DNA from 2 places in the Streptomyces sp. NBC_00354 genome. Region 1 is predicted to be linked to the other one. Evidence: riboswitches for the same ligand, from Rfam matches in the RefSeq annotation. Region 1 holds a riboswitch; the other holds the start of a gene.
The links. A riboswitch is a leader RNA that binds a small molecule or an ion and turns the genes downstream of it on or off. The one in region 1 is predicted to bind glycine.
Positions count from the first base shown of each region.

Region 2: another riboswitch for glycine. It lies ahead of gcvT (glycine cleavage system aminomethyltransferase GcvT); the one in region 1 lies ahead of gcvP (aminomethyl-transferring glycine dehydrogenase).

Region 1 is NZ_CP107983.1:6,886,140-6,901,805, forward strand. It holds gene OHT74_RS31615 (DNA polymerase IV) at 1-367, shown strand, start outside; gene OHT74_RS31620 (PRC-barrel domain-containing protein) at 364-735, opposite strand; glycine riboswitch at 849-947, shown strand; glycine riboswitch at 950-1,081, shown strand; gene gcvP (aminomethyl-transferring glycine dehydrogenase) at 1,146-4,031, shown strand; gene OHT74_RS31630 (DUF5999 family protein) at 4,183-4,389, opposite strand; gene OHT74_RS31635 (hypothetical protein) at 4,759-5,379, opposite strand; gene OHT74_RS31640 (glutamate-cysteine ligase family protein) at 5,874-7,409, shown strand; gene OHT74_RS31645 (CPBP family intramembrane glutamic endopeptidase) at 7,511-8,311, shown strand; gene OHT74_RS31650 (PhzF family phenazine biosynthesis protein) at 8,328-9,146, opposite strand; gene OHT74_RS31655 (helix-turn-helix transcriptional regulator) at 9,211-10,095, opposite strand; gene OHT74_RS31660 (NmrA family NAD(P)-binding protein) at 10,117-10,974, shown strand; gene OHT74_RS31665 (hypothetical protein) at 11,075-11,662, opposite strand; gene OHT74_RS31670 (PIG-L family deacetylase) at 12,009-12,842, shown strand; partial or broken gene OHT74_RS31675 (LysR family transcriptional regulator) at 13,805-13,983, opposite strand; gene OHT74_RS42180 (EamA family transporter) at 13,897-14,463, shown strand; gene OHT74_RS31685 (ester cyclase) at 14,373-14,765, opposite strand; gene OHT74_RS31690 (PadR family transcriptional regulator) at 14,891-15,475, shown strand; gene OHT74_RS31695 (NADPH:quinone reductase) at 15,496-15,666, shown strand, end outside.
Region 2 is NZ_CP107983.1:2,770,904-2,786,569, forward strand. It holds gene OHT74_RS12075 (thioesterase family protein) at 1-731, opposite strand, end outside; gene OHT74_RS12080 (trimeric intracellular cation channel family protein) at 790-1,446, opposite strand; gene OHT74_RS12085 (ABC transporter ATP-binding protein) at 1,614-2,690, opposite strand; gene OHT74_RS12090 (ABC transporter ATP-binding protein) at 2,696-3,697, opposite strand; gene OHT74_RS12095 (ABC transporter permease) at 3,811-4,812, opposite strand; gene OHT74_RS12100 (ABC transporter substrate-binding protein) at 4,954-6,717, opposite strand; gene OHT74_RS12105 (ABC transporter permease) at 6,759-7,751, opposite strand; gene OHT74_RS12110 (enhanced serine sensitivity protein SseB C-terminal domain-containing protein) at 8,264-9,004, opposite strand; gene OHT74_RS12115 (enhanced serine sensitivity protein SseB) at 9,066-9,800, opposite strand; gene OHT74_RS12120 (AAA family ATPase) at 9,923-10,594, opposite strand; glycine riboswitch at 10,789-10,892, shown strand; gene gcvT (glycine cleavage system aminomethyltransferase GcvT) at 11,077-12,192, shown strand; gene gcvH (glycine cleavage system protein GcvH) at 12,306-12,686, shown strand; gene glyA (serine hydroxymethyltransferase) at 12,702-13,958, shown strand; gene OHT74_RS12140 (L-serine ammonia-lyase) at 14,177-15,559, shown strand.

The DNA of each region.
Region 1 (15,666 bases):
GGCTGCGGAGGCCGCCGGGACGGGAGGGCCGGGCGATTCCGGTGCCCCCGCTGGGCCGGCAGGGTCCGGTGGGCCCGCAGAGGCCCCCGAGGGCGTGGAGCCGGCCGGGGAGCCGGAGCCCGCCCGGGAGCGCCGCTGGGCGGCCGGGAGCGACGTACGGCATGCCGTGTACGGGCCCGGGTGGGTGCAGGGCAGCGGGGTCGGGAGGGTGACCGTGCGGTTCGAGCGGCCCGGATCGCCACCGGGCCGGGTGCGTACCTTCCGGGTGGACGACCCCGAGCTGGAGCCGTCCGATCCGCTGCCCCTCGTAGGGGAACCCGCGGTAGGGGAACCCGCGGTAGGGGAACCCGTACCGGAAGAGGGCTAGGGGGTGTCGTCGCCGTTCGCCAAGCGGCCGAAGTCGCGCTGGATGTCCGACGGGAGGGAGACGTCCAGTCCGTAGTGGTGGTAGAGCTGCAGCTCCTGTTCGGGGGAGAGGTGGCGGCCGACGCCGAAGTCCGGGGCGTCCTTGATGAGGGAGCGTTCGAAGGGGACCCGCAGGGTGTCGTCGATCACCTCGCTCGGTTCCAGCGGGACGAACGCGTCCCGGCTGAACAGGCCCGTCCGGACGGCGGCCCACTCGGGCACGCCTGTGGCATCGTCGAGGTAGACCTCGTCGACGGTGCCGATCTTGGTTCCGTTGCGGTCGAACGCCTTGCGGCCGATCAGGCTGCGCGGATCGATGTCGGTCTGCACGGTCCCTCCATATGGTCGCAACTCCTCCGTAACGACTACAAAAGTGCATTTCCGGAGTGGGGGCCACTCGAGGGAGAGCCGAGAACCTCGCTGGTAGGCTGGGTGACGGCTGTTGACCCTGTGCGGGAGAGTCCTCCGAGTGAGCATGACGGAGGCGCCGAAGGAGCAAATCCTCCCCGGAATCTCTCAGGCATACGTACCGCACGTGACGAGGCCACTCTGGAAAGCAGGGGCAGGTACCGGGTGAGCAGTGCCGGTTCCTCTCCTCACCGACGGTGAAAGCCGGAATCCGCGGGCCATCCTCGCGACTCCGGTGAAGCTCTCAGGTTGAGATGACAGAGGGGGAGGCCGTCCGGGTGCCCGCGCCGTGGTACCCCTCGCAGGTCGTACGACCCAGGAGGCCTCCGTACATGACCGCCAACCGCATTCCGCTCTCCCAGCTGGAGCGAGGGATCCCCTTCGAGCAGCGCCACATCGGCCCGGATGCCGAGGCGCAGGCGAAGATGCTCGCCCACGTGGGCTACGGCTCGCTGGACGAACTGACCGCCGCCGCGGTACCGGATGTGATCAAGAGCGCCGAGGCGCTGAACCTGCCCGAGGCGCTGACCGAGGCCGAGGTGCTGGCCGAGCTGCGTTCGCTCGCCGACCGCAACCAGGTCCTGACGCCGATGATCGGCCTCGGCTACTACGGGACCTTCACGCCGCCGGTGATCCTGCGCAACGTCATGGAGAACCCGGCCTGGTACACGGCGTACACGCCCTATCAGCCCGAGATCTCGCAGGGCCGCCTCGAGGCGCTCCTCAACTTCCAGACCGTCGTCGCGGACCTCACCGGCCTGCCGACCTCCGGCGCCTCCCTGCTCGACGAGGGCACCGCGGCCGCCGAGGCCATGACCCTGGCCCGCCGCGTGGGCAAGTCCAAGGGGAACATCTTCCTCGTCGACGCCGACGCGCTGCCGCAGACCATCGCCGTGATCGAGACCCGCGCCGAGCCGATCGGCATCGAGATCGTCGTCGCCGACCTGTCCGAGGGGATCCCGGCCGAGGTCGCGGAGCGCGGTGTCTACGGTGTGCTCCTCCAGTACCCGGGCGCCTCCGGTGCCGTGCGGGACATCAAGCCGGTCATCGACCAGGCGCACGGCCTCGGCGCGATCGTCGCCGTCGCCGCCGACCTGCTCGCCCTGACCCTGCTGACCTCCCCGGGCGCGCTCGGCGCGGACATCGCCGTCGGCACCACCCAGCGCTTCGGCGTCCCGATGGGCTTCGGCGGCCCGCACGCCGGCTACATGGCCGTCCAGGACAAGCACGCCCGCTCGCTGCCGGGCCGCCTCGTCGGCGTCTCCGTGGACGCGGACGGCAACAAGGCGTACCGCCTGGCACTGCAGACCCGTGAGCAGCACATCCGCCGCGAGAAGGCCACCAGCAACATCTGCACCGCGCAGGTGCTGCTCGCCGTCATGGCCGGCATGTACGCCGTCTACCACGGTCCGGACGGGCTGCGGACCATCGCCCGCCGTACGCACCGCTACGCGGCCCTGCTCGCGGCCGGTCTGACGGCCGGCGGGGTCGAGCTCGTGCACGGCTCGTACTTCGACACGCTCACCGCCCGGGTGCCCGGCAAGGCCGCCGAGGTCGCCGCCGCCGCCCGTGCGGGCGGGGTCAACCTGTTCCAGGTCGACGCCGACCACGTCTCCGTCTCCTGCGACGAGACCACCCTGCGCGCCGGCGTCGAGGCCGTCTGGGCCGCCTTCGGCGTGAGCGCCGACATCGAGGCCCTCGACGAGACCACCGCCGACGCCCTGCCCGAGGGCCTGCTGCGCTCCGACGACTACCTGGCGCACCCGGTCTTCCACCAGCACCGCAGTGAGACCGCGATGCTGCGCTACCTGCGCAAGCTGGCGGACAAGGACTACGCGCTGGACCGCGGCATGATCCCGCTGGGCTCCTGCACCATGAAGCTCAATGCGACCACCGAGATGGAGTCGGTCACCTGGCCGGAATTCGGCCAGCTGCACCCGTTCGCCCCGGTCGAGCAGGCCGAGGGGTACCTCACGCTCATCTCCGAGCTGGAGGAACGTCTCTGCGAGGTCACCGGCTACGACAAGGTCTCCATCCAGCCGAACGCCGGCTCCCAGGGTGAGCTCGCCGGCCTGCTGGCCGTCCGGGCCTACCACCGGGCGAACGGCGACGAGCAGCGCACCGTCTGTCTCATCCCGTCCTCCGCGCACGGCACCAACGCCGCCAGCGCCGTGATGGCCGGCATGAAGGTCGTCGTCGTCAAGACCGCCGACGACGGCGAGGTGGACGCGGCCGACCTGCGCGCCAAGATCGAGCAGTACCGCGACGAGCTCGCCGTGCTGATGATCACGTACCCCTCCACGCACGGTGTGTTCGAGGAGCACGTCGCCGACATCTGCGCCCAGGTGCACGAGGCCGGCGGCCAGGTCTACGTGGACGGCGCCAACCTGAACGCCCTGGTGGGCCTTGCCAAGCCGGGTCACTTCGGCGGCGACGTCTCGCACCTGAACCTGCACAAGACCTTCTGCATCCCGCACGGCGGCGGCGGTCCGGGCGTCGGCCCGGTCGGTGTCCGGGCGCACCTGGCCCCGTACCTGCCGAACCACCCGCTCCAGCCGACCGCGGGCCCGGAGACCGGCGTCGGTCCGATCTCGGCGGCGCCCTGGGGCTCGGCCGGCATCCTGCCGATCTCGTGGTCGTACGTGCGCCTCATGGGCGGCGAGGGCCTCAAGCGCGCCACCCAGGTGGCGGTGCTCGGCGCGAACTACATCGCCAAGCGCCTGGAGCCGCACTACCCGGTGCTCTACACCGGCCCGGGCAACCTGGTCGCGCACGAGTGCATCATCGACCTGCGCCCGCTGTCGAAGGCGACGGGCGTCAGCGTGGACGACATCGCCAAGCGCCTCATCGACTACGGCTTCCACGCGCCGACCATGTCCTTCCCTGTCGCCGGCACGCTGATGATCGAGCCGACGGAGTCCGAGGACCTCGCCGAGATCGACCGCTTCTGCGACGCGATGATCGCCATCCGCGCCGAGATCGAGCGGGTCGCGGGCGGCGAGTGGCCGGTGGAGGACAACCCGCTGGCCAACTCCCCGCACACGGCGGCGGCGCTGGGCGGCGAATGGAACCACCCGTACAGCCGCGACGAGGCCGTCTTCCCCGGCGGGGTCACGGCGGCCGAGAAGTACTGGCCGCCGGTACGCCGTATCGACGGTGCCTTCGGCGACCGCAACCTGGTGTGCTCCTGCCCGCCGCTGGACGAGTACGACAACTGAGCCGTACGGCACTACGACACCGTGTCCGTTCGGTGACATGACATAGTCGTATGACATGACGGCATGACGAAGGGGCCGGTCCGGGAGAATGATTCCCGGGCCGGCCCCTCTGCGTTCTGTTCCGTTGCGTTCACTCCGTGCTGTCGTCGGACTAGGCAGCTTTCATCACCTGCGCCGCCGCGAGCGGGCGGTGCGGGGCGATGATCTGACCGTCCGGCAGCAGCTCACCGGTGTCCTCGAAGAGCAGGACGCCGTTGCACAGCAGGCTCCAGCCCTGTTCCGGGTGGTTGGCCACGGGCTTGGCGGCCTCCCGGTCGGCGGAGTCGGCTGACGGGCACGCTGGCTGGTGCTGGCACATGGATGCGTTCTTTCGCTGCGATGTGGTCTGTGTGCTGCGGCTCGATGCGTTGTTCATGGCCGCCCCCCGTATCAACGTCTTGGTTTGGTCAGAGTCCCAGTGTTGCCCCCCGGACTTGAGTCCGCAGGGATTTCCCGGCAGCTGTCCTCATAGATTGATGACGCATCACTCGTGCGGGCGGTTCAGCTCAACTCCCCTGTCATTTCGGGTGGTTCGCAGGTGACCCGAGTGGGCTAGACCGAATGGGTCGTACGGGTCACCGGCCCTGCATCGGGCCAGCTCAGACCATGCCCGGACGCCGCTCGGACCATGCCCGGAACCGGCTCGGGCTCCGCTCGGGCTCTGGTCGGGGCCTGCTCGGGCCCCGGGTCAGGCGGCCGGCGCGGCCAGCGACGGCGGGAGCGGCGGACTCGGCGGAGCGAGCCGGTGGGTCATCACGGGCAGCAGCTCGGACACCGGATGCGGCCGGTACGCGGCGATGCCGGGCGGGGCCGGCGCCAGCGGCACCAGCAGATCCGCCGCGGCCGGCAGCCCGGCGGAGGCGTCGGCGCCGACCGCCCCGTGGAGCCACAGCGTCAGCATGTACAGCTCCGGTACGGAGAGCAGCCGCGGCTGGTAGTTCTTGCCGAGGGATTCCGCCTGGCGCAGGGCGCGTTCGGTGGCCGCGACATAGGGGCCCTCGAAGAAATGGGAGAAGGCCCAGCCGTCCGGCGTCAGCCGGGTGTCCGCGGCGGCGACGTAGCGGTCGCCGCTGCGGATCAGGAACCGCCAGGCGGTCAGCCGGGTACGCGGCGGACGGCCTCCCGCAGCCAGCTCCGAGATGTTCAACCGGTCGAGGACGTGGACCGGAAGCGGCAGTTCGGCGGTCATCGGACCCTGCAGCGCGCGCAGGGCCGGAGTGTGCGCCTCGTGGACGGCGGTGGGGGAACCGAGTGCCGCGAGGACGCTGCGCAGGGCGGGCGCGGGAGCCGGAGGGACATGCAGCGGCATGGTGGGTCGCCTCTCACTTGGGAGACCTGTGGATCGGGGCAGGTGCGGACGGCGCTGTCGCATTCTGGGGCCAGAGGGGGGCTGAGGGGCAATGGCCGCGCGCCAACTCTCTGCCTCGTTTGCGGAGTTTATACGACATGTGTTCACGCAGTGTTTCGGCTAGCTGTCCCGCCTATTGCCGACAAGGCGCTTACCGGTCCCGCTGACATGGCATTCATGCCGGTTGCGCGCGAACATGTCGCGCTGACCTCGGAGGTTACCGGACGGGGGCTCGGCTGGAAAGCGCCCATTATGCGGAACCGGCAAAACGCATGCGGAATTTGCATACGGTGTCTTGCCAAGTGAATGTGCCATAGCGCCCTTCGGCCAAACCGGCGCACGCTCCTCGCCACGCACGCCCCCTCGGCGTTATCGATCACGCCGCCGGGGCATCATCGACCGTACACGCGCGCCTGGGTGGCACATGCCAGGCCCACTCGAGGAGGGACGCTTCGATGGGGGAGAAGGTCGTGGCGGGCGGATTCGACCTGTCCGATCGGCAGAAGTATCGGAGGAAGCTTCACGAGTGTCTGGAGGGGCTGGAGCGGCTTCTGGCGGAGAAGAGGTTCGATCGGCCCAAGAACATGATGGGGCTGGAGATCGAGCTGAATCTCGCGGGTTCCGACGGGTTGCCGAGAATGGTGAATGCCCAGGTTCTGGAGCGGATTGCGAGCCCTGATTTCCAGACCGAACTCGGAATGTTCAACCTGGAGGTGAACGTCCTTCCGCACCGGCTCGGCGGCCGGGTATTCGACCAGCTCGCCGAGGAACTGAGTGCGGGGCTCGGCTATGCCCACCGGCAGGCCGCGGAGATCGACGCCGGGGTGGTGATGATCGGCATCCTGCCGACGATCACCCGCTCCGACCTGGTCACCGCGAACCTCTCGGCGGTGGACCGCTACTCGCTGCTGAACGAGCAGATCCTGATGATGCGCGGCGAGGACTTCATGCTCGACATCGACGGGGTCGAGCGGCTCACGTGGAGCACCGGGTCGATCGTCCCGGAGGCCGCCTGCACTTCCGTACAGCTGCACCTGCAGGTGACGCCGGCCCGGTTCGCCGACGTGTGGAACGCGGCGCAGGCGGTGACCGCCGTGCAGATAGCCGTCGGCGCCAACTCCCCGTTCCTGTTCGGGCGTGAGCTGTGGCGGGAGTCGCGGCCGCCGCTGTTCACCCAGGCCACCGACACCCGGCCGCCCGAGCTCCAGGCCCAGGGGGTGCGGCCGCGGACCTGGTTCGGGGAGCGCTGGGTGGAGTCGGCGTACGAGCTCTTCGCGGAGAACGTCCGCTACTTCCCGGCCCTGCTGCCCATCTGCGACGAGGAGGAGCCGCTGCGCGTGCTCGCCGAGGGCGGGGTGCCGGGCCTGCAGGAACTGGTCCTGCACAACGGCACGGTCTACCGGTGGAACCGGCCGGTGTACGGGGTCGCCGACGGGATGCCGCACCTGCGGGTGGAGAACCGGGTGCTGCCGGCCGGGCCGACGGTCGCCGACGTCGTGGCGAACGCCGCCTTCTACTACGGGCTCGTCCGCACGCTCGCCGACGAGCAGCGGCCGGTGTGGACCCGGCTGCCGTTCGCCGAGGCGGAGGCCAACTTCGACGCGGCCTGCCGGTACGGGATCGACGCGCGGCTGCGCTGGCCGCGCCGGGGCCGGGGCGGCGGGCTGGCCAGTGTGTCCGCCGTACGGCTGGTCCTGGACGAGCTGCTGCCGATGGCGGCGGCCGGGCTGGACGCCTGGGGCATCGAGCCCGCCGACCGCGACCACTACCTCGGCATCATCGAGGAGCGCTGCCAGCGGCGGGCCAACGGGGCGACCTGGCAGGTGGACACCTACCACCGGGCGCTCGCATCAGGGATGGAAAGGGACGCGGCGCTGGCCGCGATCACCCGGCGCTACAGCGAGCTGATGCACAAGGGCGATCCCGTGCACACCTGGCCCGTCGGCCTGGCGGACGAGGAGGTGAGCGCCCCGGTGCCGGTCCGGCGCTGAACCGGCCGCCCTGGCGCACGTTCCGGGTCCGGTGATCCCGTTGCCCTGCCGACGAGGCAGTATGGGGTGGACGGAAGCGGAACGGCGGGACGGAGTCGGACGTGCGGGCGGAGCCGGAGCCGGTGGTCAAGGCGTTGCACGAGGACGGGCGGCGGGGGGTCCTGCGCACCGAGACGCTGCTCGTGCTGGCGCTGTCGCTGGGGGCGAGCGCCTTCTCCTCGCTGATCAGCTTCATCGGCTCGCTGACCAAGCCGGGCGGCCTCAAGGACCAGGCCGCCACGCTCAACGGCTCGTACGCCCCCGGCCGGCCCTGGCTGGACCTGGCCTGGCAGCTGTTCGGCATCGGCACCGCGCTGGTGCCGGTGCTGCTGGTCGCCCACCTGCTGACCCGGGAGGGCGCACCGGGGCTGCGCGTGCTGGGCTTCGACCGCACCCGGCCCGGCTGGGACCTGGGGCGCGGAGCCCTGGTCGCAGCCGGGATCGGGAGCGCAGGGCTGGCCTTCTACCTGGCGGCGCGGGCGAGCGGATTCAACCTCACGGTGGTGCCGGAGGCGCTGCCGGACGTGTGGTGGAAGTTCCCTGTGCTGATCCTCTCCGCGGTGCAGAACTCCGTGGTGGAGGAGGTCATCGTGCTGGCCTACCTGCTGCGCCGGCTCGATCAGCTGGGCTGGTCGCCGACGGCCGCGCTGCTGGCCAGCGCGGTGCTGCGCGGCTCGTACCACCTCTACCAGGGCATCGGCGGCTTCCTCGGCAACATGGTCATGGGCGTTGTCTTCGTCCTGGCCTACCGGCGATGGGGCCGGGTGGGTCCGCTCGTCGTCGCCCACGCACTGCTCGACATCGTGGCCTTCGGCGGGTACGCACTGCTCGCGGGCAAGGTGGGCTGGCTGCCGACGCCGTAGGCCACGACGGCGCGCGTCAGGGCCGGGCGAGCAGTTCGCCGTCGACGACCGTGACCGCGTTGCCGGTGAGGAGCGTACGGTCGCCCGCCAAGCGGACCCGGACGAGGCCGGTGCGCGCGCCGCCCTGGAGCCCGACGAGCGAGGTGCGGCCCAGGCGGGCGGCCCAGAACGGGGCGAGCGCGGTGTGGGCGCTGCCGGTGACCGGGTCCTCGTCGATCCCGAACGCCGGGAAGAAGCCGCGGGAGACGAAGTCGTACCCGTGGGACGGGTCCTCGGCGGCCGCGGTGACGATCACGCCGCGGCGGGAGTAGCCGCGCAGGGCGGCGATGTCGGGGGTGAGCTCGCGTACGGCCCGCTCGTCCGCCAGCTCGACGACCAGGTCGCCGATGTGCTCGGACGTGTCGTGGACGGACATGATCTCGGCGCCCAGGGCGCTGCGTACGGCGGGGTCCGCGTCCGCCGGTGTCAGCGAGGACGTCGGGAAGTCCATCGTGATCGTGCCGTCCTCGGCGGTCTCGGCCGTGAGGATGCCGCACCGGGCGGTGAACCGGATCAGCCCCGTGGCCAGGCCGCTCGTCGCGATCACGTGCGCCGTGGCCAGCGTGGCGTGGCCGCACATGTCGACTTCCGCGGACGGGGTGAACCAGCGCAGGGCCCAGTCGGCGTCCCCGCCGGGCGGCAGCGGGCGGGCGAACGCCGTCTCGGAGAGGTTGACCTCGGTGGCGACCTGCTGGAGCCAGGCGTCAGGGGGGAACTCCCCGTCGAGGAGCAGGATCCCGGCGGGGTTGCCGCGGAAGGGGCGGTCGGTGAAGGCATCGACGATTCGCAGGCGCATGCAGCGACCGTAGGGCCGGTTCTTGATCGTCGGCAAAGGCCAATCCGGGATGACTGGCCCCCTCTCAGCCGAAGTGGACGCCGTCGCCGGAGGTTCCCGTGCCGTCCCCCGACAGCGCAGCTCGCTCTGCCTGCTGTTCGCGCCACAGGCCGGGCGGCCGGCCGTGGTGGCGGCGGAAAGCCGCGGCGAACGCGTAGGGCGATGCGTAGCCCGTGCGTGCGGCGACCTGCGCGAGCGTCGGCTCACCGGTGCGCAGGTAGTCCCGCGCCAGCGTCATGCGCCAGTCGGTCAGGTACTGCATCGGGGCCTGGCCGAGTGCTCGCCGGAAGCTCCGGGCGAAGGCCGCCCGGGACAGCCCGCTGAGGGATGCCAGTTCGGGCACCGTCCATGCGCGGGCGGCATCGTCGTGCATGGCTTGCAGGGCCGCGCTCAGCCGGGGGTCGGCCGCTGCCCGGAACCAGCGGGGCGCACTGTCGCTCCGCTTGAAGCTCGTACGGATCGCGAGTACGAGGAGAACGTCGAGGAGACGGTCGAGGACGGTCTGCTGGCCGGGTTCCGAGGCGGCCAGTTCCCGCGACAGCACGGCGACGACGTCGTGCAGGGGGTCGCCGACGGCCGCGGAGAGCGGCAGGACCTGGGGCAGCGCGCCCAGCAGTCCTTCTCCGACATCACCGGAGAACCGGTAGGCGCCGCACAGGAACACCGTGGCCCGCCGGTCGTCCGCGCGGTCGTCGTGAGCGTGCCGTGCCTTGAACTCTGCCGGGTCCAGACAGGGGGCCCCGGACTCGTGGGCGATGTGGTGATCGAGTCCGCCCCGTACGAGGGCCAGCTCGCCGGGCGCCAGTTCGAGGGCCGCCTGCGGATCGTCGAGCCAGAGCCAAGCGCGCCCCTGAACGACGGCGTGCAGTGAGAGCTGGATGCTGCCCGCCAGCCGCAGCCATCGCTCCACGCATGCTCGGACCATGGAGCCATGGACAAAGCACAGCAGACCGCGCTCGTACTCGGCGGCACGGGAAGGACGGGGTCACTCGTCGCGAGGAAACTGGCCGAACGGGGCCTGACCGCGCGGACGGCCGCGCGGCGCGGCGGCGATGTGCTGTTCGACTGGGACGAGGCGGCCACGCACGGCCCCGCCCTCGCCGACGTCGACCGCATCTACCTCGTCACCCCCGTCATGCGCGTCGCGTACGCCCGCCAGGTGTCCGACTTCCTGGATCTCGCCGAAGCCTCCGGGGTACGGCACGTCACCTACCTCAGCGCCTACGGCAGCGACCAGGCCCCGCCGCAGGTCGACCTCCGGGCCGTCGAACTCGACGTCATGGGCCGGGACGCCTTCACGTCCTCGGTCATCCGCCCGGCGTGGGTCATGCAGAACTTCTGCGACGACCACCTGCCCGTCGTCGACGGCGTGATCACGGTGCCGACGGCAGGCGGCGCGGAGGCGTTCGTCGACGCCGCCGACATCGCGGCGGTCGCCGCCGAGACGCTGGCCGACCCCGATGCCCATGCGGGCGCGACCTACGCGCCCACCGGTCCGGAAGCCCTCACGGTGGCCGAGGTCGCCGACATCATCGCGGGCGTCGCCGGCCGGCCGGTCAGGCGCCAGGACATCGACAGGGGCGCCTGGATCGAGGGCGCCGTCGCGGCCGGCCTCGTGCCCGCCGACTACGGCGTCATGCTCGAGTGGCTGACCGGGACGATCGCCTCCGGGCGCGGCTCGCAGCCCAACGACGACGTCCTCGAGGTCACCGGGGCTCCGCCGGCCGGTTTTGCGGACTTCGCCCGCCGGAACGCACGTGCCTGGGCCCTCCCGGCGGTGCACTCGTGACCGGCCGGCCGGAGTTCGAGGCGCTCTCGACGCCATCGGCCGGCCCACCCACGCCTAGGCACCGGGGAACTGAATGGCCTCCGACGGACGTTTCCGGCTCTCAGTTGAAGATGTCCAGGAGGTCCAGCCAGGATCCGTCGTCGTTGGCGGGGCGGGCTCGCATCGGGCGCGGATCTGGGTAGGTCTCCGCTGAGGCCCTCGCGCGGACGATTTCCGGCCCGCCGCACGCCGCTACCGCGAAGGCGCCGAAAACCTTGCCGAACGCGGCCGGGTCGCGGAACTCCACGCCGAACGCCCGGCCGTCCCGAAGCGGCACCCACACCATCCGGTCGAACCGTGGCCACTCCAGCACCGGCTGGTCGTCCGCGGTCGACCGGCCCTCCAGCCACAGCCGTGCCACGTGCAGCAGGTTCACCTTCTCCATAGGCAGCCGCTTGCGCCGCACACGCAGTTCACGCGTCGTGAGCGCGACCCGCTGGTCCTTCTTCGGGTACCAGACGACGCCGATCCCGAACGGCACCCACAGCAGGATCCCGATCATCGGCCAGACCAGAGCGTCGCCCCACGTTCGGAGCAGCCCGCCATCCAGCAGGTACAGGGCCCCGAAGACCAGAACCCACTTCGCCGTCATCCGCCAGAACCCGGTGCCCTGCCGGTACAGGACCCGCCGCTTCCTTGTCATTGCCATGCCCGCACGCTATCCGCGGCTGTCCCGCCTCACTGAAGGCTGACCGTCGCGGGAGGCGAGCCAGGCATGGGTGCACGGGCCACAGCGGAGGAACGTGAAGCCTGATCTGTCGGGCCCGCGTGCTTCGACGCCGACGCCGTAGTGGGCGGGGCATGCCGATGCCCAGGAAAGCCCAAGCAGCGCGCCGGGAACAGCCGGTCCGGCCGGCATCGTTGCACCGACCGGGGGTCTGGCGCTGCAGGGGTGGGAACGATGTCATCCGCCCCGGCAGGATCCGGCCTCCCGGGAGCGCGGAACGCCCGCCGCGCACTCGGACCAACACATGTCTCTGCAGGAGGACTCCTTCATGACTGACCGGCCCTTGACGCTCATGGCAGTGCATGCCCACCCCGACGACGAGGCCACCGGAACCGGAGGAGTCCTCGCGCGGTACGCGGCAGAGGGCATCCGCACGGTTCTCGTGACGTGTACCGACGGCGGTTGCGGTGACGGGCCGGGGGGTGTCAAGCCGGGTGATCCCGGGCACGATCCGGCGGCCGTCGCCTTGATGCGCCGGCAAGAACTTGAGGCGAGCTGTGACGTCCTGAAGATCAGTGATCTGGAGATGCTGGACTATGCCGACTCCGGGATGATGGGCTGGCCGAGCAACGACGCCCCCGGATCTTTCTGGAAGGCCCCCGTGGAGGAAGGCGCTGCCCGACTCGCGGCCCTCATGCGGCACTACCGGCCCGATGTGGTCGTCACCTATGACGAGAACGGCTTCTACGGCCACCCCGACCACATCCAGGCCCACCGCATCACGATGGCGGCGCTCGAGATGACCGCGCTGACACCGAAGGTGTACTGGACGACGATGCCGCGCTCGGCGATGGAGCGGTTCGGCAAGATCATGCGCGAGTTCCATGAGGACATGCCGGAGCCGGATCCTGCCGAGGCCGCCGCGCTGGCCGAGATCGGCCTCCCCGACGATGAGATCACCACGTGGGTGGACACCACCGCATTCAGCGGTCAGAAGTTCGACGCGCTGGCCGCACACGCCAGTCAGGGCGAGAACATCTTCTTCCTCAGGATGGGCAAGGAGAGGTTTGGCGCGTTGATGGGCGTGGAGACCTTCGTACGTGTCCAGGACGCCACCGGCGCGGCCCTGCCCGAGAACGATCTCTTCACCGGCCTGCGCTGACCCGACCGTCCGGCCGGCGCCCCGTCGGGCGGCGCAACTGCGGATGCACGACGTGCAGAGGTGCCCGCCGCTCGCAAGGAACTGTCCTGTCCCACTGAACCTTGGCCAATCCCACCGAACTTTGACCGGCTTCCGCTGCGGGTCGGGCCTTCACCTGCGGTGCATTCCGGTGCCGGTCAAAGTTCGGTCCCGTCGCTACCAAGCCGGTCGCGGATCTTGACGTTCGGTCGAGAAGTCTGCGGGTGCCTCGGCTGGTCCGTCCGTCCGCCAGAGACATCCCGGGCTCGGCGAGAACTCATCTGTCAGCGGTGCCGGGGCTTGGAACCGCTGGGCACGGGGGAGCGGCACCTCGACCAGAGCGCCGTCGTACATCATCCACAGGCCGAAGCAGTCGTCCTCCTCGTCATGGATCAGCACCTGTACCCGCTCGGGGCGGAGCCACGTGAGCGACTCCAAGTGCGTCAGCAGACCCGAGCGCGTCCACTGCCTGTCGAACTCGAGCGCGGTACCGATCGGCTGCATCCGACGCGACCGCCAACCGGCGCCGGTCAACTTCATTGAGACGAACGGGCCCGTCGTCAACCTTCCGTGAGACCGGTGAATCCTCGCTGAGACAGGACGGCGACCTGTCCTGTCTCAACGAAGTTAGTCGTCTGCATGCCACTGACCTGCGTGGACTGGATTGGGTGAGACGCGTGGACTTTGTTCGTTGAGACGGACTGCAAGTCTCGTGTCTGCCGGATCGCGTAGGCCCTTGTCCTTTGACAGCGAAGTTAGTCCGGCCGAAGCCGCTGACCTGCGCGGACTAACTTCGCTGTCAACGCGGTCGCGTGACGCTGCCTTCGGCCCGAACCGTCTGGCTTGCGGCAACTGGGTTGGATTGCAAGGAACGTCATGGGCTGGGTTCGTGTCAGCCCGGGCCTCTTTGAGCTGGCTGGTGCTCGCGGTCCAGGGGCTCGGGCTCAGGCGTCTTCGCGGTAGAGGTCGGTGAGCAGGGCGACGGCGGCGTGGGTGGCTGGGTGGCTGGGTGGGGGTCCTGGCGGCGCCAGATGGGGTGGACGGGGACGGGGGCGGTGTCGCGCAGGGGGCGATAGGTGATGCCGTCGCGGCGGTACTGGGTGACGGTGCCCTGTGGCTCCACCAGCCCACCGTCGGCGCCCTGCTGTGCGCGCTGGCCGCCGGTGTGATGTCCTCGGCGGTGCCGTTTCTCGCCGACCTGCTTGCGCTGCGCCGGGGCCCCGCGCGTTTCTTCGGGATCTTCATGAGCGTCAACCCGGTGTTCGCCGCTCTGATCGGCACGCTCGTCCTGGACCAGCACCTTGGTGCGGCATCGTGGCTGGCCATCACAGTGATTGTCACCGCCAACGCTGTCTCTATGGGTACCGCCGCTAGCCGCTCGAAGGCCGACCTCTTGCGGTTGACCCCGCCGGCCGCCCGCGCCCGTGTGTGCCTTCGCCCTCCGCCACGGCGACGTATGGGCCTCCTGGGAGCTGTACTCCGCGCGAAAAAAGGTACCCAGCACGACTGGGCTCACGGCGCCGGTACGGCACCGATCTGCTGCATCACCCCGAGGAGGTCGGGCTGCCCCCGTTCGCCGACGATCCGGCCGTCGGCCAGATAGTAGAAGTTCATGGCCTGCACCGAGATCTTGTTGCCGCTCGCCGGGATCCCGAAGAATTCACCGTCGTGGGTTCCCCGCATGGTGAACCGCGCGGCGACCGTGTCGCCTTCGGTGACCGTCTCCTCCAGTGTCCACTGGACGTCCGGGAAGGCGCTGCGCATCATCCCGAGGACTTCCATGTACCCATCGGGCCCCCGCAGTGGTTCCGGGTGGCTGGGTGCGTGGAACACCGCGTCCGGAGAAATGACCTCGCGAGCGAGACCCTCGTCGCCCGTGTTGATGAACTCGACGAAGCGGTTCATTACTGACTCGCTGGACTGCGCCGGCATCTTGCTGTGCCTTTCCAAAGACGATGGGTGGATACCTGAGAGCTTAACATCGAATCGATGTTTACATCGATTCGATGTCGGTGTGCGAGGATGGACCCATGCTCGAACTTGCGATACTCGGTTTCCTGGCCGAGGGACCCTTGCCCGGACACGAGCTGCGCCGCCGCGTCTCGCAGCTGACGGGCTACACGCGGCCGGTCAGCGACGGCAGCCTGTATCCGGCGATCAATCGCCTGACCAAGGCGGGCTTGATCGAGCGGCGCGCCGACCCGGCCGCGGGGGCGGCCCGGTACGTGCTCAGCCTGACCCCGGCTGGGCGGGCCGACATGCTGCAGCGCCTGCGCCAGCCCGCCGACCACGAGATCACCGACTTCACACGGTTCTACATCGTCCTGGCATTCCTCTCCCACCTGCCAGACGCAGCCGAACAGCACGCAGTGCTGCGCAGGCGGCTGGAGTTCCTGGAAGAACCGGCGAGCTTCTTCTACGACAACGACCGGCCCCTGCGTGCCGAAGAAATCGCCGACCCCTACCGGCGCGGCATGCTGCTCACCGCCCGCGCCACCAGCCGCGCCGAACGGACCTGGCTGCGAGAGACCCTCGGCGAGAAGCCGCCCGCCTTCGACTTCGACACCACGGTCACTGACAACGATCCGCATGCACCCGCCGCTCCCGCCAGCTGACCGCCCACGGAGGTATCTCCATGCTTGCTTCCTGGTACGACGACCAGGGACCCGCCGCCGATGTCCTGCACGTCGGCGAACTCCCTGATCCCATCCCCGCCCCGGGCGAAGTCCGCGTCCGCGTCACCGTCTCGGGCGTCAACCCCGGCGACACCAAGAAGCGGCGCGGCTGGCTCGGCTCGTCCATGCCC
Region 2 (15,666 bases), 4.1 Mb from region 1:
AGCGGGCCCGGGGCCGGGCGATGGCGGATGTGGGTGGTGAGCTCGATGGTCGGGCTCCAGCCCATCAGGCCCAGGTCGAAGCAGGTCGGCGGCAGCGCGTCCACCGCGAGCAGCATCGAGAGCGGGTCCGCGTCACGGCCGTCGGCCAGCTCGAACCAGGCCCGCATCTCGCCCTTCCCCGACGGCGCGCCGAGCGCCCAGCCCGCCGTCGCCGGGTCCAGCCGCAGCCGGAGCCGGTCCACGATCGCGTTGCTGCCGGGGATCGGGGCCGGGCCGGCCTCCGGGCCGAGGCAGTCGGCGTAGGGCGGGATCACCGGCGGGACGGCCGTGGTGCGGACGTCGTCCGGGAGGGAGGCGAGGTCGCCGTACGAGGCGACGACCCGGATCCGCTCGATCTCGGCGCCGTTCTCGTCGTACTGGAAGAGGGAGGCCTGGCCGGTGGAGAGGGTGCGTCCCACCCGGACGACCTCGGTGCGGATCACCGCGGGGCCGGGTACCGACGAGGTCAGGTAGTGCGCGGAGACGGTGAAGGGGTCCGGGTGCGGCAGGGCCGCCGACAGCGCCCGGCCGACCAGGGCCAGCAGATAGCCGCCGTTGACGGCGGTGATGATCGTCCATCCGGCGGAGAGTTCCGCGTCGTACACACCGGGCTCGCCCGCGCGGGCGGTGACGGTGGTGTCGCGGTCGAACTCGCTGTCGCCGATGGTTGCCTGGGCCGCTGCGTATGCCATGAATTCGACACTACAACGCGAAGCTACTAAGCGGTAGCTTTCCTTTGCTACATGCTGGTTACGGCTCTTCGGCCACCGAGGAGCGGCGGTTCCAGGCCAGCGGGGCCCGCCAGTGGTAGGTCATGGCGAGGAGCCGGAGCACGAACGTGGTGACGATCGCGAGGGCGGTGGTCATCGCGTTGAGCACGCCGAAACCGATGAACACGGCCACCATCGAGGCGCCGACCATGGCGGGGACGGCGTACATCTCGCGGTCGCGCAGCAGCGACGGCACCTCGTTGACGAGCACGTCGCGCAGCACGCCCCCGCCGACGGCGGTGGCCAGGCCCAGCGCGGCGGACGCGGTGAGTCCGAGGCCGAACTCGTACGCCTTGGTCGTGCCCGTCACGCAGAACAGGGCGAGGCCGGCGGCATCGAAGACGTTGATGGCGCGGTTGATCCGCTGCACCTCGGGGTGCAGGAAGAAGACGAGGCCGGCCGCGATCAGCGGCGTGACGAAGAAGCTGAGCTCGCCGAAGGCGGCCGGCGGGACGGCGCCGATGACGAGATCGCGGAAGAGGCCGCCGCCGAGGGCGGTGACCAGCGCGAGGACGCAGATGCCGAACACGTCGAAGTTCTTGCGTACGGCGAGCAGGGCGCCTGAGGTGGCGAAGACGAAGATGCCGGCGAGGTCCAGGGCATGCTGGATCCCGGGCGGGAAGAGATCGTGGAGCACCGCCCCATTGTGCCGTTCGCCAGGCCGTCTGTTCGACGGGCCGGGCCCGCCACCCCGGCCGGAGGCCGGCCAACCGGCCGGGAGCCCCTCGGCCGGGCGCGGACAAGCCGGTGTCCCGGGCTCCGACCGCTACGCGGAGACCGGGACACCGGACGAAGTGGGCCCGGTTACTCCGAGACCGTCACCACCGCCTCCGCCGCGCCCGGCAGGGCCGGGTCGCCCGGAGCCTGGTCGGCGGCGTTCTCCGGGTGGTGGCAGGCCACCTGGTGGCCCGTGGCCAGGGCCAGCATCGGCGGTTCCTGCGTCGTGCAGATCTGCGTGGCCTTCCAGCACCGCGTGTGGAAGCGGCAGCCGGTAGGGGGCGAGATCGGCGAGGGCACGTCGCCCTTGAGCAGGATGCGCCCGCTCTTCGCGCCGCGCCGGCGCGGGTCCGGCACCGGCACGGCCGACAGCAGCGCCTTGGTGTACGGGTGCATCGGGTTCTCGTACAGCGACTTGCGGTCGGTCAGCTCCACGATCTTGCCGAGGTACATCACCGCGATGCGGTCCGACACGTGCCGGATGACCGACAGGTCGTGCGCGATGATCACGTACGTGAGGCCGAGCTCCTCCTGGAGGTCGTCCAGCAGGTTGACCACCTGGGCCTGGATCGACACGTCCAGCGCCGAGACCGGCTCGTCGGCGACGACCAGCTTCGGCTTCAGGGCCAGCGCGCGGGCGATGCCGATGCGCTGGCGCTGGCCGCCCGAGAACTCGTGCGGGTAGCGGTTGTAGTGCTCCGGGTTGAGGCCCACCAGGGACAGCAGTCGCTGCACCTCCGCCTTCAGGCCGCCCTCCGGCTGCACGCCCTGCAGCTTGAACGGGGCGCTGACGATCGTGCCGACCGTGTGCCGCGGGTTCAGCGAGCCGTACGGGTCCTGGAAGATCATCTGCACGTCGCGGCGCAGCGGACGCATTCCGGAGACCCCGAGGTGCGTGATGTCGCGCCCCTGGAACTCGACCGTGCCGCCCGTGGGCTCCAGCAGGCGCGTGATCAGGCGGCCCATCGTCGACTTGCCGCAGCCGGACTCGCCGACGACGCCGAGCGTCTCACCGCGCCGGACGTCGAAGTCGATGCCGTCCACGGCCTTGACGGCCCCGACCTGCCGGCGCAGCAGCCCCTTGTTGATGGGGAAGTGCTTGACCAGGCCGGTCACCTTCAGCAGCGGCTGCTCCTCGGCCGCAGCCGCGGAGTCCTTCTTCATGTCGGTCACAGCTTCGGCGCAATCTCTTCGGTCCAGATCCGGGTCCGCTCCTCCTGCGACATGTGGCAGGCGGACCAGTGCCGGCTGTCGTCCTCGGTGAGCTCGGGCCGCTGGGTGCGGGTGATGCCGCCCTTGGGGATGTCGGCGTACGGGCAGCGCGGGTTGAAGGCGCAGCCGCTCGGGATGTTGATCAGGCTGGGCGGCGAGCCCTTGACCGGGATCAGGCGCTCGGTCTGCTCGCGGTCGATGCGCGGCATGGAGCCGAGCAGGCCCCAGGTGTAGGGGTGGCGGGGTTCGTAGAAGACCTTCTCGGCGGTGCCGCGCTCGACGCACCGGCCGCCGTACATCACGAGGATCTCGTCGGCCATCTCGGCGACCACGCCGAGGTCGTGCGTGATCATGATGACCGCGGAGCCGAACTCCTTCTGCAGGTCGCGGATCAGGTCGAGGATCTGCGCCTGGACGGTGACGTCGAGGGCGGTGGTCGGCTCGTCCGCGATGAGCAGTTCGGGGTTGTTGACGAGCGCCATCGCGATCATCGCGCGCTGGCGCATACCGCCGGAGAACTCGTGCGGGTACGCGTCCACGCGCCGGTGGGGCTCGGGGATGCCGACCCGGTCGAGCATCTCGACCGCACGGGTGCGGGCGGTCTTCTTGTCGACGTTCTGGTGGGTCCGGTACGCCTCGATGATCTGCTTGCCGACCGAGTAGTACGGGTGCATCGCGGACAGCGGGTCCTGGAAGACCATCGCCATCTTGCGGCCGCGCAGCTTGCGCACGTGGTCCGCGTCGGCGCGTACGAGGTCCTCGCCGTCGAGCACGACCTGGCCCGAGATGTCCGGGCGGCTGCGGGCGTTGCCGGTGCGGTGCAGGCCCATGATGGCCAGCGAGGTCACCGACTTGCCGGAGCCGGACTCGCCGACGATGCCGAGCGTCTTGCCGCGCTCGAGGTCGAAGGAGAGCCCGTCGACGGACTTGACCAGGCCGTCGTCGGTCGGGAAGTGCACTTTGAGGTCGCGTACGGAGAGGAACGCGGCGTCCTTCGGCGGGCCGGCCTGCTCGGGGACGAACGCGGGCCCGCCGGAGGTGCTCTCGCCGGAGGCGGTGGTGGGGTTCTCGGTCACGTCAGCCTCACGCGCGGGTCGATGACGGCGTACAGCAGGTCCACGATCAGGTTGGCCATCACCACGAAGAGCGCGGCGAGCAGGGTGACGCCCATGATCACGGGCAGGTCGCCCTGGCCGATGGCGGCCACGGCCGCCGTCCCCAGACCCTGGAAGTTGAAGGTCGTCTCGGTGAGCACCGCGCCGCCGAGGAGTCCGCCGAGGTCCAGGCCGAACATCGTGACGATCGGGGTGAGCGTGGAGCGCAGGGCGTGCTTGCGGATGACCACGCCCTCCTTGAGCCCCTTGGCGCGGGCGGTGCGGATGTAGTCCTCGCCGAGGACCTCGAGCATCGTGGCGCGGGTGATGCGGGCGTAGGTGGCGGCGAAGAGGAAGGCCAGGGTGATCCAGGGCAGGATCAGGGAGTTGAGCCAGGCCACCGGATCCTCGGTGAACGGTTTGTAGTTGGACACGTCCAGCCAGCCGAGGCTGTAGACGAAGATCGCGGGGGCCACCATGCCGGTGAAGAAGATCGGCAGGGAGACGCCGGCGAGGGCGCCGACCATCACGGTGCGGTCGATGGCCGTCCGGCGTTTGAGCGCCGAGATGACACCGGTCGCCACACCGGCGATCACCCAGATGACCGCTGCGCCGAGGGCGAGCGAGAGGGTGACCGGCATGCGGTCGACCATGGTCTCCCAGACGGGTGCCTCGGTCTTGAAGGAGTAGCCGAAGCAGGGGGCGGCGCAGTGGGTGACATCCGTGCCGCCGTCGTAGTCACGGCCGGCGAAGATGCCCTTGACGAAGGTCAGGTACTGCTCGGAGATGGGCTTGTCGAAGCCCATCTTCACGCGGATGCCCGCCAGGGCGGTCTCGTTGGTCTCGCGTCCGGCGTACATCAGGGCCGGATCGCTGCCTGTGATCTTGGGGACCGCGAAGAAGATGCCGAAGGTGACCACGGAGACCACCAGCAGCGTGGCGACGACGTTGAACATTCGCCGTATGAGGTAGACGAGCACTGCAGTCGGCCGCCCGGGGCGGGCGGCTGCCGTCCCTTTTGGGGACGGCAGCCGCCGCCTGCGGCCTTCACCTGCCCTTCGGACTAGCGCATGTGCGGTGAAGGCACTTGCCTGTTGTTACGTGACGACTCGACCACTCGGCTACTTGGCGGCGATGCCGACCGTGGCCAGGTCGATCTTGCCCATGGAGTCGTTGAAGTAGACGTTCGTCAGACGCGGGTTGTGGTAGACGAAGGCCTTGTCGAAGTTGATCGGGAGGTAGAGAGCCTTCTCCATGATCTTCTTGTTGATGTCCGTGTAGAACGGAGCAGCAGCTTCCGGAGTCGCGGCGGCCGCGGCCGTCTTGAACAGCTGGTTGATCTCCGGGTCGTTGATCATCGTGAAGTTGTTGTTGCCGTTGGGCTGGATGAACGATCCGTCGACGAGCGGCTGCAGGAAGCCCGAGCCGGAGTTGTAGTCGGCGCCCCAGCCCATCACGATGATGCCGTAGTTCTTCTTCTTCACGTTCTCGGGCGAACCGATCACGGAGGAGGAGAGCTTGCCGTCGTACTGGTCGATGGTGACCTTGATGCCGACCTTGGCGAGCGACGCCTGCAGCGACTCGGCGGTCTTCACCTCGGGGGCGCGGTTGTTGCGCACCGCGATGGTGGTCTCGAACCCGTCCGGCTTGCCACAGGCCTTGAGGGCCTCCTTGGCCTTGGCCTCCTGCGGCTCGCCCTTGGTCAGGTTCCACGGGTCGTAGCTCTTGTCGGCACCGGGGATGCCGGGCGGCAGCATGTTCGCGCCGAGGTCACCGCTGGTCGGGCCGCCGCGGGCGGTCTGCAGGGACTTCGGGTCGGCCGCGTAGATGACGGCCTTGCGGCACTCGACGTTGTCGAACGGCGCGACCGTGGTCGGGAAGGCGAAGTAGCGGATGTAGCCCGTGAACGGGTTGTCCGCGTTCTTCTTCAGGTTCTCGTCCTTGAGGACCTTGTTCTTGCCGGCCTGCTGCATGCCCGTGCCGTCGATGGCGAGGTCGATGTCGCCCGACAGCAGACGCGCGTCCATGTCGTCCGGGTTGGTGGTCACCGTGAACGAGACCTTGTCCGGCAGACCCTTGCGGATCGTATCGGTCTTCGGGTCCCAGTTCTCGTTGCGGACGAAGGTCGCGCCCTTGCTCGCGGTGAAGCTCTCGACCTTGTACGGGCCGGTGGAGACCGGCTTGTTGGTGTACGTGGCGCCCGTGTCCTTGGCCGCCGGAACCGGCGAGGAGGACGGCATGGCCAGCAGGTAGCTGAAGTCGGAGTTGGCGCTCGCCAGGTTGAAGACGATCGTCTTGTCGTCCGGCGTCTCGACGGACTTCAGACCCATCTTGTTGGGGTCGGTGTCCTTGTAGGGGCCGGGGTACTTCTGACCCTGGTCGAGGATGTCGATCAGGTACGTGGGACCGCCGGACAGCACGTCCTGCGCGAAGACGCGCTCGATGCCGTACTTGAAGTCCTTCGAGGTGATCGGCGTACCGTCCTCGAACTTCACGCCGTCCTTGATCTTGAGGGTGTACGTCTTGCCCTCGTTGCTCAGGACCGGCAGGCCCTCGGCGAGGTCCGGGACGAGCTTGCTGCCGTCCTTGCCCGGCTTGCTGTCGTACGCGAGCAGCTGGCGCACGTAGAGGCGCTGGATGTCCCACACGAAGCCGTAGTAGGCACGCGCCGGGTCGAGGTAGTCGACGTCCTGCGGCGACCAGAGCTTGAGCTCACCGCCCTTGGCGTCCGAGGGGTTCACCATGGCGGTGGTGGCAGCGTTGAACGCGGCGCCACCGCCACCCTTGCCCTCGGACTTCTTGCCGTCGCTGCCACCGCACGCGGCGGTCAGGGACAGGGCGGCGATCACGGCGGTGATCGCGAATGCCTGCTTTCTGCGGATCACGTTGGTCCAACCTCCATAGGTGGGTGAATCGATGAAGCGGTTCAGCTGCCCTTGGGGTCGAGTGCGTCACGCAGCCCGTCCCCGAAGAGGTTGAACGCCAGGACGGTGATGAAGATCGTGATACCCGGGACGACCATGTACGCGGGGTCGTCCTGGTAGATGGGGATGGCGTCGGAGAGCATCTTTCCCCAGGACGCGGTGGGCGGCTTGACGCCGGCACCGAGGAAGCTGAGGGCCGCCTCCGTCAGGATGTTGGTCGGGATGAGCAGCGTCGAGTAGACGAGGATCGGCGCGACCAGGTTGGGCAGCAGCTCCTTGATCAGGATGTAGCCGCGGCCCGCGCCGAGGCTGCGCGCGGCCTCGACGTACTCGCGCTCCCGCAGGGAGATCGTCTGGCCCCGGACGATACGGCCGATGTACGGCCAGCCGAAGAAGCCGATGACGACGATCAGTACGCCCATCCGGACGCCGGAACCCTCGAATCCCCAGAGGGAGTTGGGGACGACGGAGACCAGGGCGATGGTGAACAGCAGCTGCGGGAAGGCCAGCAGCAGGTCCATCAGGCGGCTGATGAGGCCGTCGACCCAGCCGCCGAGGAACCCGGCGAGCGCACCGAGCAGGCTGCCTATCGTGACCGACACGAAGGCTGACAGGAAGGCGACGATCAGGGAGATGCGGGCGCCGTAGACGATCCGGCTGAACACGTCCCGGCCGTTGGTGGGTTCGACGCCCAGCAGGAAGTCGGAGCTCATCCCGCCGAAGGAGCCGAGCGGTGTGCCCAGGTCCGGGTCGATCAGGTCCTCGTGGAACTCGTTGGGCGGGTGGCCCAGCAGGCTCACGATCTGCGGTGCGAAGACCGCCACCAGGATCAGGAGGATCACGACCACGCCGCCGGTCAGCGCGACCTTGTCGCGCTTGAGCCGCATCCAGGCGATGCGGCCGGGCGAGCGGCCTTCGATGGCCTTGGCAGGGACGTCGGCTACGGACACGGTTGCGGGTGTTTCCGCGCTCGTGTCATGCAGTGGTGCCGTCATCGTGGTGGGGACCCCTCTCGGCCGACGGGTTGCCGGCCCATGCCCGCCGCTGTGGCGGCGTTGGTGCGGAGTGGCGCTCGGAGTGCGTGGTGACACGCAGGACGCGTGCTGAGGTGCAAGAACTGCGGGAAGTGCGGGACAGAGCCACAAGCGAAATGCATATGCCGAACCTGACTTCGCAGGACTGACCGGCTCTTGGGTGGGGAGTCTTCATCGGCGCTGCGAGCAGCCGCCAGACCCGCAGATGAATGGATGCGCAACCGTGATGTGAGGGTCGAGTTCCCGTTATCCGGACTTCGCTCTCACCTGAGCGGATCAAGACCGTCCGTTCGGTACGCAATCGGACATGGCGCCCAACTCGCGGTAGGACCATGCCTTTTGGCCCCACAACACGGCTGAAATCCGGACAAGCCGAAGGCCGCAGGGAACGGTGGTTCCCTGCGGCCTTCGGTCGGTTCGATACGGCTGTCTCAGAGGCCGGGCAGACCCGGACGAGGTCGGTGCTTCCGGGGTCAGTACGCGGGGGCCTGGCCCTCGCGGTCGTAGAAGGGGCGGCTCTGGGCGCGCAGCCACATCGCGACGGGGTCGTGCTCGTCCGCGAGCGCCACCGTGCACACCGGCACGCCCTCGGGGACCGCGCCGACCGACTGGCGCATCATCTCCCGTACGGATTCCAGCGCGGGCGCGGAGGCGTCGTACAGGTCGAGCCCGACCGCGAGGTACGGCGAGCCCAGCGAAGGCTGCACCCAGGCGCGGCGCAGCGAGCGGACGGCGGGGGTGCGGTGCGCGTGCTGGGTCAGCAGCCCGTAGAACTGCGGGAGCTCCAGGGCAGGCTCGGACAGCCGCAGCGGGCCGGCCGGCATCCGGTCGAGACCGGTGGCGATCCGGCGCAGGTCGGCCCAGGGGATGCCGAGGCCGCCGCCCTGGGCGTGCGGGTTGAGCCACAGGCCCCAGCGGTCCGGGTAGAGGGCGCGGGCGATGTCCCGGCCGGTGACCACCTCGTAGCCCCGGTTCCAGCCGCTGGCGGCCAGCTCCTGGGGGGAGGTCACGCACGGCGCGTACCCGAGGCCCTCGACCTCCATGCCGCCGTACTGGGCGTCCGGGGAGCCCGGCTGGCCCTGCCAGAGCAGCATCCACAGGCGGCCCTCGGCGAGGGCGTGCAGAAGCGACTCATAGCTCTCGTAGCGCCCGGGAGTCACCTGGCGCATCATGTGCTCGAGCTGCCCGGCCGCGGCCGTGCCTGACGCACTCACCCGGTACTCCTTCTTCGTCTGCCCGTCGTCCCACCCGTATCCGCACCCAGCTTAAGCGGCCCTACGGGAGGTAGAAGGGGCGTACGCGCGTAACCATGAAGTCGACCACCGGGTCCTGCACGGAGTCCAAGAGGATCAACTGCACGGGCCAGCGCGGCGGTACCCGGGTCAGGGCCCGGCCGAGGGCGTCCATCGGGGCATTCCGCATGCCGGGCTCCCATCCCAGCAGCCGGACACCGATGTAGAGCTCCGGGGCCCCGCCCTCGACGCTGGCGAGACAGCGGTGGGCGGCGGCGACCACGCCGGTGGCGCGGAACTCCTCGGCGGCGGCGGTCAGGAAGTCCACCGGGTCTTCCTGCCAGTCGGGCTCGTAGAGCCGGACGCGGCCACCGGTGGCGGGGCCGTCGAGCGGGGTCCGGCCGATGCGGCAGAGCTCCGCGACGGCGGGCGGGGGCAGCGGGACGCCGACGGCGCCCTCCGGGTTGACGGCGATGCCGAGCTGCGGGGGCAGGCCGCGGGCGAACTCGACGGCAGGGGCGACGGCGAAGTCCATGGCGGGGCCGGCGCAGGCGCGGAACTGGGCCTCGGAGCTGTAGACGGGGACGTACGCCGCCCCGTCGATCTCCATGGTGGGCAGCATGAGGCCGGCCCCGTCCGGGCCGCCACCGCCGGGCAGGGGCACCCAGAGCCGGCTCCGGCCGAGCACCTCGACGATCCGGGCCCCGGCGTCCGCCTGCCCGAGCGCCGCCCCGAGCACCTGCTCCAGCTCGTTGTCCGGCCAGCCGCCGCCCTGCATGTACGCCTCCGCTGTGTTTTCCGCCCCACGCTGTCGGCCCGAGGTTAACGGCTCGGGCCGACCTCGCTGCCGCGGGCTCCGCCCCCGGACCCCGGACCCCGGCGCCTCGAACGCCGGCGGAGCTAGGAAGGGTCCTGCCGGAACGCTATGCGGGTCACGCAGGCGGCCGCGCCGCGGTCCAGGAGGACCGCCGACGTGCAGCCCGCGGGGAGGCGGCCCGATTCCGCTTCGCGCAGCAGGCGGGCCACCGCGCCGCGATGACGGGCGAAGGCGTACGCCGACACCCCGCGCCCCCGCGCCGCCTGCCCGGACAGGGCCTCCTCGGGGGTGGTGTCCAGCAGCAGCAGGTGCAGCCCCCGGCCCCGCCGCCGCGCGGCCGTGGCCAGCAGGCTGCGCACCCAGCTCTGCGTCCCGCAGTCGTGGACCACCGCCGAGGCCCCGGAACGCAGCGTCCGCCACAGCCCCCAGTAGTGCGCGCAGCGGACCAGCGGCCGGTACACCGCGTACGGCAGCGCCCGCGGCATCCGCCGCTCCCAGCGCTCGCGCACGTCCTGGGAGTCGATGCCGCCGTCCTGCGCGGCCCGCTTGATCAGCGTGCTCTTGCCGCCGCCCGGCAGGCCGGACACCACGACGATGTCCCCTTCGGCGAAGCCGAGCCACTGCGGTCCGTGCGGCCCCCGGCCGCGCAGGTCGCGCACGGGACCGCCGATGGAGCGCGCCCGCCGCGCCGCCGGCACTCCGTCCACGGCTCCCGTCCCGGTCGCCGCCAGCACTCCGAATCTCCGCACAGTGATCGCCTTCCCCCATCGGGCCGCAGGGCCCCTCATGCCCACTGAGTGTAAAGAGACGGTAATCCGGCTGCGCCCGGTTCCGGCCTGCGCTTCCCGGCCGTCTCACCGGTCCGTACGTTCTTTCGGGCCCGACCGCCCGATCACCCGGACGGCATGCAATGATGTGCGCCATCTGGACCAACTGCATACCGGCCGCTTGAATCCGCGCGGGAGAGTCCCGGCAGGCCGTGAGGCCGTGCCCGGGCGCCGAAGGAGCAAGTTCCTCCCTTGAATCTCTCAGGCCCCGTACCGCGTGGATGAGGCAGATCTGAAAAGCGAGCCGCGCCGCCGTCCCTCACGACGGCATCCGCGTGCGCTCCACCCAAGGTGCAAGTCGAGGTTCCCCGGGTCCGACCGGGAACTCTCGGCGAACCTCTCAGGTTCCGATGACAGATGGGGAGGATCGTCCTCGTCATGTCATGCCCTGGGACCCGGGAGCCACACCCATGAGCACTGCCCCCCGCCTGACCGCCCTCGATGCGCTGCACCGATCGCTCGGTGCGACCATGACCGATTTCGCGGGCTGGGACATGCCCCTGCGGTACGCCAGTGAGCGCGACGAGCACAACGCCGTCCGCACCAAGGCCGGTCTCTTCGACCTGTCCCACATGGGCGAGATCACGCTGACCGGCCCGGAGGCCGTCAAGGCCCTGGACTACGCGCTGGTCGGCAACATCTCTACCGTCGGCGTCGGCCGCGCCCGCTACACGCACATCTGCCGGGAGGACGGCGGGATCGTCGACGACCTGATCGTCTACCGCCTGGGCGAGACCGAGTACATGGTCGTCGCGAACGCCTCCAACGCCCAGGTCGTCCTGGACGCCCTGACCGAGCGCGCCGCCGGCTTCGACACCGTGGTCCGCGACGACCGCGACGCGTACGCACTGATCGCCGTGCAGGGCCCGGAGTCCCCCGGCATCCTCGCCTCCCTCACGGACGCCGACCTGGACGGCCTGAAGTACTACGCCGGCCTGCCGGGCACCGTCGCGGGCGTGCCCGCGCTGATCGCGCGTACGGGCTACACGGGCGAGGACGGCTTCGAGCTGTTCGTCGCCCCCGAGCACGCCGTCGAGCTGTGGCAGGCGCTGACCAAGGCCGGCGAGGGCGTCGGCCTGGTCCCGGCGGGCCTGTCCTGCCGCGACACCCTGCGCCTGGAGGCGGGCATGCCGCTGTACGGGCACGAGCTGACCACCTCCCTCACCCCGTTCGACGCGGGGCTGGGCCGGGTCGTGAAGTTCGAGAAGGAGGGCGAGTTCGTGGGCCGCGCCGCCCTGGAGGCCGCCGCCGAGCGCGCCGCCTCGAACCCGCCGCGCAAGCTGGTCGGCCTGATCGCCGAGGGCCGCCGCGTCCCGCGCGCCGGCTTCCCCGTCGTGGCCGACGGGCAGGTCATCGGCGAGGTCACCTCGGGTGCCCCGTCCCCGACGCTGGGCAAGCCGATCGCGATGGCGTACGTGGACGCGGCGCACGCCGCGCCCGGCACCTCCGGCGTCGGCGTGGACATTCGCGGTACGCATGAGCCGTACGAGGTCGTGGCCCTGCCGTTCTACAAGCGGCAGAAGTAACACCCGTACCCCGTACCGGCTCCCTACCGACGCCGTACGGGCGCCGTGCCGGCCGTCTCAGTACGCAAGACCACTGTTCGTATCCACTCCCCCGCATCCAGGAGAATCAGGTCATGAGCAACCCCCAGCAGCTGCGTTACAGCAAGGAGCACGAGTGGCTGTCGACCGCCGAGGACGGCGTCGCGACGGTCGGCATCACGGAGTTCGCGGCCAACGCGCTCGGTGACGTCGTCTACGCCCAGCTCCCCGAGGTCGGCGACACGGTGACCGCGGGCGAGACCTGCGGCGAGCTGGAGTCGACCAAGTCGGTCAGCGACCTGTACTCCCCCGTCACCGGTGAGGTCGTCGAGTCCAACCAGGACGTCGTGGACGACCCGGCGCTCGTGAACACCGCCCCGTTCGAGGGCGGCTGGCTGTTCAAGGTGCGCATCGCGGAGGAGCCGGCCGACCTGCTCTCCGCCGACGAGTACGCCAAGCTCACCGCCGGTAACTGACCACAGGGGATCCTGATGTCTGTTCTGAACACCCCTCTCCACGAGCTCGACCCGGACGTCGCCGCCGCCGTCGACGCCGAGCTCGCACGCCAGCAGTCCACCCTGGAAATGATCGCGTCGGAGAACTTCGCTCCGGTCGCCGTCATGGAGGCCCAGGGCTCGGTCCTGACCAACAAGTACGCCGAGGGCTACCCCGGCCGTCGTTACTACGGCGGCTGCGAGCACGTCGACGTGGTCGAGCAGATCGCGATCGACCGCATCAAGGCGCTCTTCGGCGCCGAGCACGCGAACGTCCAGCCGCACTCGGGTGCGCAGGCGAACGCCGCCGCGATGTTCGCGCTGCTGAAGCCGGGCGACACGATCATGGGCCTGAACCTGGCCCACGGCGGTCACCTGACCCACGGCATGAAGATCAACTTCTCCGGCAAGCTCTACAACGTGGTCCCGTACCACGTCGACGAGACCGGCGAGGTCGACATGGCCGAGGTCGAGCGCCTCGCCAAGGAGTCCAAGCCGCAGCTGATCGTCGCCGGCTGGTCCGCCTACCCGCGCCAGCTGGACTTCGCCGCCTTCCGCCGCATCGCGGACGAGGTCGGCGCGTACCTGATGGTCGACATGGCGCACTTCGCCGGTTTGGTCGCCGCGGGCCTGCACCCGAACCCGGTGCCGCACGCCCACGTCGTCACCACCACCACGCACAAGACCCTCGGCGGTCCGCGCGGCGGGGTCATCCTGTCGACGCAGGAGCTGGCCAAGAAGATCAACTCCGCGGTCTTCCCGGGTCAGCAGGGCGGCCCGCTGGAGCACGTGATCGCTGCCAAGGCCGTCTCCTTCCTGGTCGCGGCCTCGCCCGAGTTCAAGGAGCGCCAGGAGCGCACCCTGGAGGGCGCGAAGATCCTCGCCGCCCGCCTGGTCCAGGACGACGTCAAGGCCGTGGGCGTGGACGTCCTCACCGGCGGCACCGACGTGCACCTGGTCCTGGTCGACCTGCGCAACTCCGAGCTGGACGGGCAGCAGGCCGAGGACCGCCTCCACGAGGTCGGCATCACGGTCAACCGCAACGCCATCCCGAACGACCCGCGGCCCCCGATGGTCACCTCGGGTCTGCGGATCGGTACGCCGGCCCTCGCCACCCGCGGCTTCGACGCCGAGGCCTTCACCGAGGTCGCCGAGATCATCGCGCAGGCGCTGAAGCCGGCCTACGACAGCGAGGCCCTCAAGGCGCGCGTATCCGCGCTCGCGGCGAAGTTCCCGCTGTACCCGACGCTCTAGGCATCGGCTTGGGGGCCCGGCCTTGTGTCACACAGGGCCGGGCCCTTCCTGTGTGACACGAGCCATACCCGAGCGCCGTCCGGCCACCATCTCGGGCAGACGAAACGTTCACCTCGCCACGTTAAGCTCGACTGTCGGACAAAATCCGAACAATCCCCCCTCGTACGATCCACCCCGCCTGCCCCTCCACCCACGAGCAGACAAGGGAGTCCGCCACCGTGGCCATCTCCGTCTTCGATCTCTTCTCCATCGGCATCGGCCCCTCCTCCTCCCACACGGTCGGTCCGATGCGGGCCGCCCGCATGTTCGTGACCCGGCTGAAGAAGGACGGCGTGCTCGCCCAGACCGCATCGGTCCGGGCCGAGCTGTACGGCTCCCTCGGCGCGACCGGCCACGGCCACGGCACGCCCAAGGCGGTGCTGCTGGGCCTGGAGGGCCACTCCCCCCGCTCGGTGAACGTGGAGACGGCCGACGACGAGGTGGAGCGCATCCGCCGGAGCGGCCGCCTGCGCCTGCTCGGCACCGAGATCGGGAGCGCGCACGAGATCGCCTTCGACGAGCCGAGCCAGCTGATCCTGCACCGCCGCCGGTCCCTGCCGTACCACGCGAACGGCATGACGCTCTTCGCGTACGACGCCTCGGGCGCGCCGCTGCTGGAGAAGACGTACTACTCGGTCGGCGGCGGCTTCGTGGTGGACGAGGACGCGGTCGGCGAGGACCGGATCAAGCTCGACGACACCGTGCTGAAGTACCCCTTCCGCAGCGGCGACGAGATGCTGCGCATGGCCCGGGAGAGCGGCCTGTCGATCTCCGCGATGATGCTGGAGAACGAAAAGGCCTGGCGCACGGAGGAGGAGATCCGCGAGGGCCTGCTCGAGATCTGGCGCGTCATGCAGGCGTGTGTCTCGCGCGGCATGTCGCGCGAGGGCATCCTGCCGGGCGGCCTGAAGGTCCGCCGCCGGGCGGCGAACACCGCCCGCAAGCTCCGCTCCGAGGGCGACCCGCTGGCGCTGTCGATGGAGTGGATCACCCTCTACGCCATGGCCGTGAACGAGGAGAACGCCGCGGGCGGCCGGGTGGTCACCGCTCCGACGAACGGCGCCGCGGGCATCATCCCGGCGGTCCTGCACTACTACATGAACTTCGTGCCCGGCGCCGACGAGGAGGGCGTGGTCCGCTTCCTGCTCGCGGCCGGTGCGATAGGCCTGCTCTTCAAGGAGAACGCCTCGATCTCCGGCGCCGAGGTCGGCTGCCAGGGCGAGGTCGGCTCGGCCTGCTCGATGGCGGCCGGCGCCCTCGCCGAGGTCCTGGGCTGCACCCCGGAGCAGGTCGAGAACGCGGCCGAGATCGGCATGGAGCACAACCTGGGCCTGACCTGCGACCCGGTCGGCGGCCTCGTCCAGATCCCGTGCATCGAGCGCAACGGCATGGCGGCGGTCAAGGCGGTCACGGCGGCCAAGATGGCGATGCGCGGCGACGGCACCCACAAGGTCTCCCTCGACAAGGTCATCAAGACCATGAAGGAGACGGGCGCCGACATGAAGGTCAAGTACAAGGAAACCGCCCGCGGCGGCCTGGCGGTCAACGTCATCGAGTGCTGATCCGGCACGCATGACGAGTGAGGGGCCCGGCGCAGAACGCGTCGGGCCCCTCCGCGTTGCCCGCCACAACAGGCGGAATTCGCAGGTGATTTGAGGTTTGCGGGGAG